One region of the Psychrobacillus psychrodurans genome, then DNA from elsewhere that is predicted to be linked to it. Evidence: riboswitches for the same ligand, from Rfam matches in the RefSeq annotation. Region 1 holds a riboswitch; each other region holds the start of a gene.
The links. A riboswitch is a leader RNA that binds a small molecule or an ion and turns the genes downstream of it on or off. The one in region 1 is predicted to bind lysine.

Region 1 (2,209 bases):
GATTTTCGTACCACAAAGAGGGACGAAGAAAAATCTGGTCGAATTGGCAGAAAAAAATGCTAAAATTGCACTGACGGAGAAATTTCATTTAATCGAAAGACAAGAAGAACGGACGATAGGCGCGATAGAGCAGCTTGGTGATTCGATGAATATTGCACCTCCAATGCGAATTGAAGCTTTTGATAACTCTCATATTCATGGGACTGATGCGGTATCTGCAATGGTTGTTTTTATTGATGGTAGAGCCAGCAAAAAAGATTATCGTAAGTATAAAACTAAAACCGCAGCTAAGCATGATGATTACGGAGCAATGCGCGAAGTTGTACGTAGAAGATATACTCGTGTACTTAAGGAAAACTTGCCACTGCCTGATTTAATTATTATTGATGGAGGAAAAGGGCAAATTGAAGCTGCACGAGAAATTATAGAGGATGAATTGGGGTTAGATATTCCAATTGCAGGTCTTGCAAAGGATGGCAAGCATCAAACTTCTCAGCTTATATATGGAGACCCTTTGGAACTAATACCGATGAAGCGGACGAGTGAAGGTTTTTATTTGCTACAACGTATTCAAGATGAAGTCCATCGTTTTGCTATAACATTCCATAGGCAACAAAGAGGGAAGCATACTATTGCATCATCGCTCGATGGTATAGAAGGAATCGGACCTCAACGGAAAAAGTTATTATTAAAGCATTTTGGTTCCTTAAAGAAAATACAAGCTGCTAGTAAAGAAGAGTTTATGGAAGCGGGTCTTCCTAGTAAGCAAGCAGAGATCATGGTTAATCATTTTCAGAAAAATATATTGTCTTCTGAATAATCATGTGTTATGGTTGAAACAATTTAACTTGACTCAACACAAAAACGACGCAAATACGTGGTTAAAAATTGCTGATTCAAGTTAAGCTTCTGGTGGATGTCATAGATTTTGAAGGAGTTAATGCGTAAACGCAATTCAAAGTCTGGACGCATTTACACCGAGGCGTAATTGAATATTTCACTGTATTTTAAGTGAAGATAGAGGTGCGATTAGACATCAGTACGCAGCAGGAGGAAGGGAAGTTCCTAGAATGGCTGTGGAAAGGGTTTTTCGCCGAAACATAGATTAGCTTTTCCTATTCTATTGTTGGTTCTGCATTTAATAGATGTAGAATTGTCAGAATTTATATTCTGGAGGGCTATCTCACATGGGCAGATTTTTTGGACCGTGTATGAGACAATGCTTTTCACAATATGTGGAAAGCATTTTTTAATCCTTACAGATTAATTAGGGAGCGGATGTTCATGACTAAAATTGTAATGAAATTTGGCGGTACTTCAGTTGAATCAACTGAAAAAATTGAAAATGTTGCTACTCGAGTGAAACGTGAGAAAGATAAAGGACATGATATTGTTGTTGTAGTATCTGCAATGGGTAAAACAACGGATGAATTATCAAACCTTGCTTTTGGATTAGCAGAATCACCATCAAAACGTGAAATGGACATGCTCTTATCCAATGGGGAGCAAGTTACGATGGCTTTACTTTCTATTAGGTTAAATGCAATTGGGATAGATGCCATTTCTCTGACTGGTGCTCAAGCTGGTCTCATAACAGATGATATACATAGAAATGCAAAAATACTGAAACTGGATCCCGCTAAAATTGATAGTTTACTTGATTCAAATAAAGTGGTTATTGTAGCAGGTTTTCAGGGGATATCAGAAGAAGGAGAGATTACAACCCTTGGCAGAGGCGGATCTGATACAACTGCTGTAGCTATTGCTGCTTCTATCAAAGCAGAAATTTGCGATATTTATACGGATGTTGATGGTATTTATACATCAGATCCGCGCTATATCGAGAAGGCTCGAAGGTTGGAACAACTTGAATATGACGAAATGCTAGAACTAGCTAATTTAGGTGCAGGGGTATTGCATCCACGTGCGGTTGAATTCGCTAAAAACTACAAGGTTCCATTACGAGTTCGCCCAAGTTATAAAGATGGAGAAGGAACGATTTTGAAGGAGGAAGTAGATGTGGAAAATAATTTAGTAGTTCGTGGGGTAGCGTTTGAATCCGATATCGTTCGATTAACTATAGAATACGAGGTGCCATTTAACGGATCTTTAGCTTCTATTTTTACTACTTTAGCTGCAAATCATATTAACGTGGATATAATTGTCCAGTCGATAGTTGATGGAGTGAAACCCGCAGTTTCTTTTTCAA
Region 2 (2,209 bases), 1.5 Mb from region 1:
ATTCACAATATAGCAAATGTTGTTAACAATAGCATAGAAAAAAGAAAGTAACTTGTAACATGGATGAAATTGATATCCTGTTGATTATATAAATTGCTAGAGAAAAAACTCATTTTTAAGAATGGAAGTTAAGCTTATTTTCACTCTGAACCTACGGTTTTCTTTAACGAAAATGACAGAAGTGAAAAGTAATCCATCCCGAGTGGCTAACTCAAAAAATGGATTACTTTTTTCATGTAAATCATAATATAATTTTTTAGTTTATTTTCCACAATTACTCCTACTTTTTGGTTATCCCCCTATTGACGATTTAACTTACCGAATAGTTTACGTAAGCCCACAATCCAAAATTAATTATTCTTATGCAGTAGAAATCTTGTCTTGTTTCAAGAAGGATAGTACCGATAAGTTTATCCATAGGAACTAATTGAATCCAAAACTAGATAGTCCTATCCGAACTCCAGATAAGTAAATAACAACTATGGAAATGTTTATCGATTTGATTCTTTTTAGAAGAATCATTAGCAGTATCTTTACTCTAAAATTGGTATATCTGATCATGTAGCTATTAATCTCAACGTATAAATAGTTTTTTCGAGAGTCAGTTGACAGATAAGTATGTCTAATGTAGACTATGAAACATAATTGAATACGACCTCACTTAGTATAGTGAGGTAGAGGCGCGATATTTAACAGTCCATAGTGGAGTTTGAGAAGCTATGATTCTATGGAGAAGGAAATGTCGCCGAAGTTAGTAATATTTCTCGGTATTACTTGCTGGGTCTGCAGTTAATAATTGCAGGACTGTCCATTATAAACATCCCGGTTTATAATGGTGTGCTATCTCATTTGGGAAAAGTAGAGGATTTGGGCAACTATACATATTGCGACCTGAGTTCATCTCAGGTCTTTTTTTGTACAAGTTGTCTTTTTTTATAGGAACAAACATACACTGATAAAAAGGGAGTAATTAAAATGAAAAAGAGATTAGTATTTATAACGATATTCGCAAGCTTGTTATTATTATTAGCAGCATGTGGAACAGATGCTACTGAAACTTCAGGGTCTTCATCTGATAATAGTAAAGAAGCAGCAGTAGATACATTTACAGTTGGTTTAGAAGCTGGTTATGCACCTTTTAACTGGACACAACTAGATGACTCTAATGGTGGAGTGAAGATTGATGGTAATGCGGAATATGCTGGTGGATATGATGTGGAAATTGCTAAACGAATTGCTGACGGATTAGGAAAAGAACTAGTTATCGTCAAAACAGAATGGGATGGTCTTGTACCATCATTGCAATCAGACAAAATTGATGCAATCATAGCGGGAATGTCACCTACAAAAGAGCGTAAAGAAACAATCGACTTCTCGGAAAACTACTACACCTCTAACTTTGTTATGGTAGTGAAAAAAGGCGGTGCTTTTGAAGGGGCTACTTCGATTCAAGATTTTAGTGGTGCTAAAATTACAGGTCAATTAAATACATCACATTATGGCGTTATCGATCAAATTAAAGATGTGCAAAAACAACCAGCGTCAGATAATTTCGCGGCAATGCGTGTGGCATTAGAGTCGGGAGTTATTGATGGATATGTATCTGAAAGACCAGAAGGAATTAGCGCTTCTTCTGCAAACAAGAACTTTGCAATGGTGGAGTTCACAGAAGGATTTAAAGCAAAGGAAGAAGATACAGCAGTCGCTGTAGGTTTGAAAAAAGGTAGTGACTTAACAGATAAAATTAATGAAATTTTAGCGGAAATATCGGAAGAAGAACGTCAAGAAATTATGGATAAGGCGATTAATAATCAACCAGCTGCAGAATAAAAATGATGTGATACCGGCTGCATCTTTTTGCAGTCGGTTTTTATATGGAAGGAGGGAAATGTATGAGCATTGAATATATTATTTCGATGATTACAAGTAACTGGCCGATGTTCCTTCGTGGAGCAGGAATGACACTACTAATCTCCATAATTGGTACGATTTTTGGAGCAGTTATTGGTTTGCTGGCAGGAGTTATTCGTACAATTCCTACGCCTGAGAGAAAACTAAAACGTATTGTATTAAAAATAGTTAATCTGATTCTTTCTGTTTATATTGAGTTTTTCAGAGGAACACCAATGATTGTACAAGCAATGGTAATATTCTATGGCTCTGCACTAGCTTTTGGAATAGATATGGACCGTACAATGGCAGCAATATT
Region 3 (2,209 bases), 750 kb from region 1:
CATGGTAGAGATTTTTAAGCTAGGTGGCATTGAACTTACAAAAGAAGATGTACTTAAAATTCTTACTAAATCAAAAGAAGTTAATGATGATGAAGAAGTAGTGGAAGATGAAAATCATATGAAGTGTAACAACAAGATGTTGGAATCATTTTTGAATGGATTAATCACACATAAAAGAGGTAAACAGGATCCAAAACAAACACAACCTACTAATAATCCAGAGCCTGCAGAGCAGCAGAAGGATCATGTGAATAATATACTCTTGAAGAAACTAAAAGTAGCTTTACAGTTAACAACGGAAGATATGCTGGAAGTATTAGATGATGGTGGGATTATTGTATCTAAAGGTGAACTAGGTGCTATTTTAAGAAAACCAGGGCATCGTAATTATAAGGAATGCGGGGATAATTTTGCGCGCAAATTCCTTAAAGGTTTAGCGGTAAAATATAGAAATTAATAAAGAAGGGCGAATTCATAATTGAGTTCGCTCTTCCTCTTTATCTATAGACAATTGAAAATGCTATAATTTCACGGTTTGTTGCAATGTGGATAATACTTCTTGTAAAGAATTCAGCTCTTCTTTATTCAAAGGAATCATAGGTAAGCGAACACCACCTACAGGAATTCCTTTTAAATTTAATGCCGATTTTACAGGAGTTGGATTTGGTGCTGCAAATAGTGCTTTCATGATAGGTAAAAGACTGCGATGATCCTTAGCAGCTTCTTTTACATTGCCACTATTAAACTTTTCAATCATAGTTTGCATTTCGTTCCCAATAACATGTGATGCTACTGAAATAACTCCTGCTCCACCAATCGATAGTACTGGGATTGTTAACCCGTCATCACCGCTATATAGTGAAAAATCCTCAGGTGTATTTTGAACAATTTCAGTCATTGTATCTAAATTCCCGCCAGCTTCTTTAATAGCTACGATGTTGGGAATATCGGAAAGTCTTACAATGGTTTCTACTGACATATTGACAGCACTCCGACCGGGAATATTATATAACATAATCGGTAAAGATGTAACTGCAGCAATTGCTTGGAAGTGTTGGTACAATCCTTCTTGTGATGGTTTGCTATAATAGGGAACAACAAGCATAATACCATCGACACCTGCATCAGCTGCTTGTCTTGTTAAATCGATGGATGCTTTTGTGTTATAAGAGCCGGTACCAGCAATTACTGGGACTCTACCATTCACAACTTCTACTGTAAATTTAAACAGTTTAACTTTTTCTTCCTCTGTTAATGTCGGAGACTCTCCGGTTGTACCAGATATGACTAAACCATCTGTTCCATTGGCTATTAAATAATTTATTAAGTTCCGTGTAGCTGGAAAATCGATTTCCTCATTATGATCAAAAGGAGTCACCATAGCCGTTAATATTTGTCCAAAATTCATAACTTCTCCACATCCTCTAGTTTTATTATTAAAAATTCAGGGAGAAGGGCGGTATCAATTATGCCTCGACGTAATTACATACAGATATTGAATTACACTAGCGAAATTCAAAATCTATGACATCCGCCGGAGGTATAACTTGACGGTTGTTTAGTCAAGTTATGTAGACGCAAAAAAGCAACAACGAGGGCTCGTTGTTGCAATAGAAATAAAGTAATATTTCCGTGCGTAAGATAGCCCTCCATATAGTCTCCTATATGACAATTCAGTGTTTATTCAACAGCAGAACCAGCTTCAAGAAAAATGAGATTCTTTCAACTTCGGCAAATTCCCCTTTCCACAAATGTCAAAGGATCTCATTATCCTCCAAATGTGTACTGATGGTCTTCGCGCCTCTATCCTTACTTCAAATGTATTTGAAATAAGAGAATATTTAATTATTAAAATAATACATGTTTTTTAATACTAATGCAACAGTTTACCTGTAAAATAAATATAAAGCTATTTAAGGTCAGTATAATTAATAAGTTTCATACGTTAAAACCATACTATTCAAGAGGTGAAAAGGATGTATAAATTATTGTCTCATAATGATTTAGATGGTGTCGGATGTGGCATTTTAGCAAAGCTTGCTTTTGGTGAGCAAGTGAAGGTGCGTTATAATTCGATTTCCTCCCTAAATCGAGAGATTGAATACTTTTTAGAAAATGATGAGCCAGATACATTTTTATTTGTAACTGATTTGACTCCAAATGAAGACAATGAAAAAAGGCTTAATGATTTTTATAATGCAAAAGGAAA
Region 4 (2,209 bases), 250 kb from region 1:
GCAGAAGTTCAAACGAATAAAATAGCATCTATGGTAATCAATAAAGCGATTAACTCAAGAATTTCCAATACGCTCGATGTAAATGACATAATCGAAGAAGTTCCTTCAGATAGTACCACAATGGTAACTACACGATTTAATACAGAAATAATTAATCGTGTATTGGCTGATACAAATCAATTAGTTCAGGCCCATTTGGAGCAGGCTGAGCAGGGGGACTTTTCAAGCCTACCTTACTTAGATGACATCGAGTACGATAAACAAACGATGGAGGATCAAGGTGGAGTCGTATTTTTCGTGCCAATGGGGCAAGCGACGAATATTCCCCTTATCGGTAATTTAGGCCCGAAAATTCCAATACGTTTTCACGTCATCGGTAATGTACAATCAAATGTAGTACCTTCAATCACCAAATTTGGTATTAACAATGCGTATGTAGAAGTCAATATTCACATTAAAGTAAATGTACAAATAATCGTTCCTCTAGCAAGTAAAATGAGTACAGTTGAACAGAGTATACCTGTTGCAATGGGGATTGTACAAGGCCAGGTTCCTTATATATACACAGGTGGCGATGGTGATGCAGCTCCATCAATAGAAGTTCCACTACCATTACCAGAAAAATAAAAAACCTTAAAATTATAGTATTTACTGATATACTAGTGGAAATGAATAAGAATAGGTAGAGGCCGCATGACTTAAGAGTAGTTTACAGGAGAATGACAACTGTGATTGTAAACGGAAGGAAGTTATGCCGAAATTAGATGCTGATCGTCGAGACAAATCTAGTTGGGGTTATTTTGAACAAAAATAACACTGTCATTTATACACCAGTATAAATGGAGAGCTACAGAGTATAAAATTTATGCTTAAAATTTTAACTAAAAGCCAACCTATATATACATTAGGTTGGCTTTTTATATTTAGGAGGATTTGTTTTGGAAAATACGATATTTTCGATTTTACCGCCATTACTAGCGATTGTAATGGTGCTTGTTACGAAGAGAGTTTTGCTATCATTAGGGGCCGGAATCGTTTCGGCAGCTTTATTAGTAGAAAGCTTTTCGCCAATTGACTCATTAAACATTCTTTGGGATTCCTTTATCACATCGTTTTGGGAAAATGGATTAAATGTGTACAATATCTTTATATTATCTTTCATATTGATGCTAGGCGTAATTACCGCCATTGTCAGCTTATCTGGTGGAAGTACCGCCTTTGCAGCATGGGCTGTTAAACGTATTAAAACAAATCGTGGATCTAAGCTATTAACAGTCTTCTTAGGAATTATTATTTTTGTAGATGATTATTTTAATGCACTTGCTGTTGGACAGATTGCACGTCCAATTACAGATTCTCATCGAGTATCACGTGCAAAGTTAGCTTATTTTATAGACTCTACATCAGCACCAGTTTGTGTAGTTTCTCCAGTTTCTAGCTGGGGAGCATTTCTAATAAGTCAGTTAGGTGTTATTTTCGCTACTTATGCAGTAACAGACTATACACCACTTCAGGCATTTCTGATAATGGCCCCGATGAATTTCTATGTTATTGCTGCTCTTGCAATGGTATTTTTTATAGCATGGACAGACAATGACTTAGGTGAGATGAAAAAACATGAAAAACGTGCAAAAGAAACAGGAGTGCTTTTTGATCCAAATAAATCTAATCCAGGTGATTTACAAGGTAATTTCCCGGAAAATAATTATGGAAAAGTGAATGATTTAATTTTACCGATTGTATCATTAATAGCTGTTACACTAGCTTCAATGTTTTGGACAGGGTACCAGGCTTCAGGAAAAGTGATGAACTTATTTGTTATTTTTGAGAACACAGATGTACCACTTTCTTTATTTGTAGGTGGAATTGTATCGAGTATATTAGCAATACTATTATACACTCGTCAATTCAAACAAAATCCAGAAGCGAATGTTGGATTGCTAGGGAAAGCAGTTATTTCTGGTATTAATTCAATGTTACCGGCTATTGGTATTTTAATATTTGCTTGGGCCCTTTCATTTTTAATTAATGCACTGGGAACTGGTGAGTTTTTAGCTAAAATCGTTACAGAAAATAATATTCCAGTAGGGATAGTCCCATTCTTATTATTTGTTTTAACAGCTTTTATGGCTTTCGCAACTGGTTCATCATGGGGATCATTTGGGATTTTACTGCCAATAGGTGCAAGCATCATTATGGTAGTAGAGCC

Region 2: another riboswitch for lysine. It lies ahead of ACQCPR_RS19560 (transporter substrate-binding domain-containing protein); the one in region 1 lies ahead of ACQCPR_RS11950 (aspartate kinase).
Region 3: another riboswitch for lysine. It lies ahead of dapA (4-hydroxy-tetrahydrodipicolinate synthase); the one in region 1 lies ahead of ACQCPR_RS11950 (aspartate kinase).
Region 4: another riboswitch for lysine. It lies ahead of ACQCPR_RS13250 (Na+/H+ antiporter NhaC family protein); the one in region 1 lies ahead of ACQCPR_RS11950 (aspartate kinase).

What each region holds. Positions count from the first base shown of each region.
Region 1 covers NZ_CP189791.1:2,469,962-2,472,170, reverse strand. Annotated here, with positions in the region: gene uvrC (excinuclease ABC subunit UvrC) at 1-820, shown strand, start outside; lysine riboswitch at 1,011-1,189, shown strand; gene ACQCPR_RS11950 (aspartate kinase) at 1,285-2,209, shown strand, end outside.
Region 2 covers NZ_CP189791.1:3,932,299-3,934,507, reverse strand. Annotated here, with positions in the region: gene ACQCPR_RS19565 (YvrJ family protein) at 1-51, shown strand, start outside; lysine riboswitch at 668-851, shown strand; gene ACQCPR_RS19560 (transporter substrate-binding domain-containing protein) at 976-1,830, shown strand; gene ACQCPR_RS19555 (amino acid ABC transporter permease) at 1,893-2,209, shown strand, end outside.
Region 3 covers NZ_CP189791.1:3,220,560-3,222,768, reverse strand. Annotated here, with positions in the region: gene ACQCPR_RS15970 (DUF1456 family protein) at 1-457, shown strand, start outside; gene dapA (4-hydroxy-tetrahydrodipicolinate synthase) at 521-1,408, opposite strand; lysine riboswitch at 1,635-1,814, opposite strand; gene ACQCPR_RS15960 (DHH family phosphoesterase) at 1,977-2,209, shown strand, end outside.
Region 4 covers NZ_CP189791.1:2,718,914-2,721,122, reverse strand. Annotated here, with positions in the region: gene yunB (sporulation protein YunB) at 1-627, shown strand, start outside; lysine riboswitch at 676-858, shown strand; gene ACQCPR_RS13250 (Na+/H+ antiporter NhaC family protein) at 939-2,209, shown strand, end outside.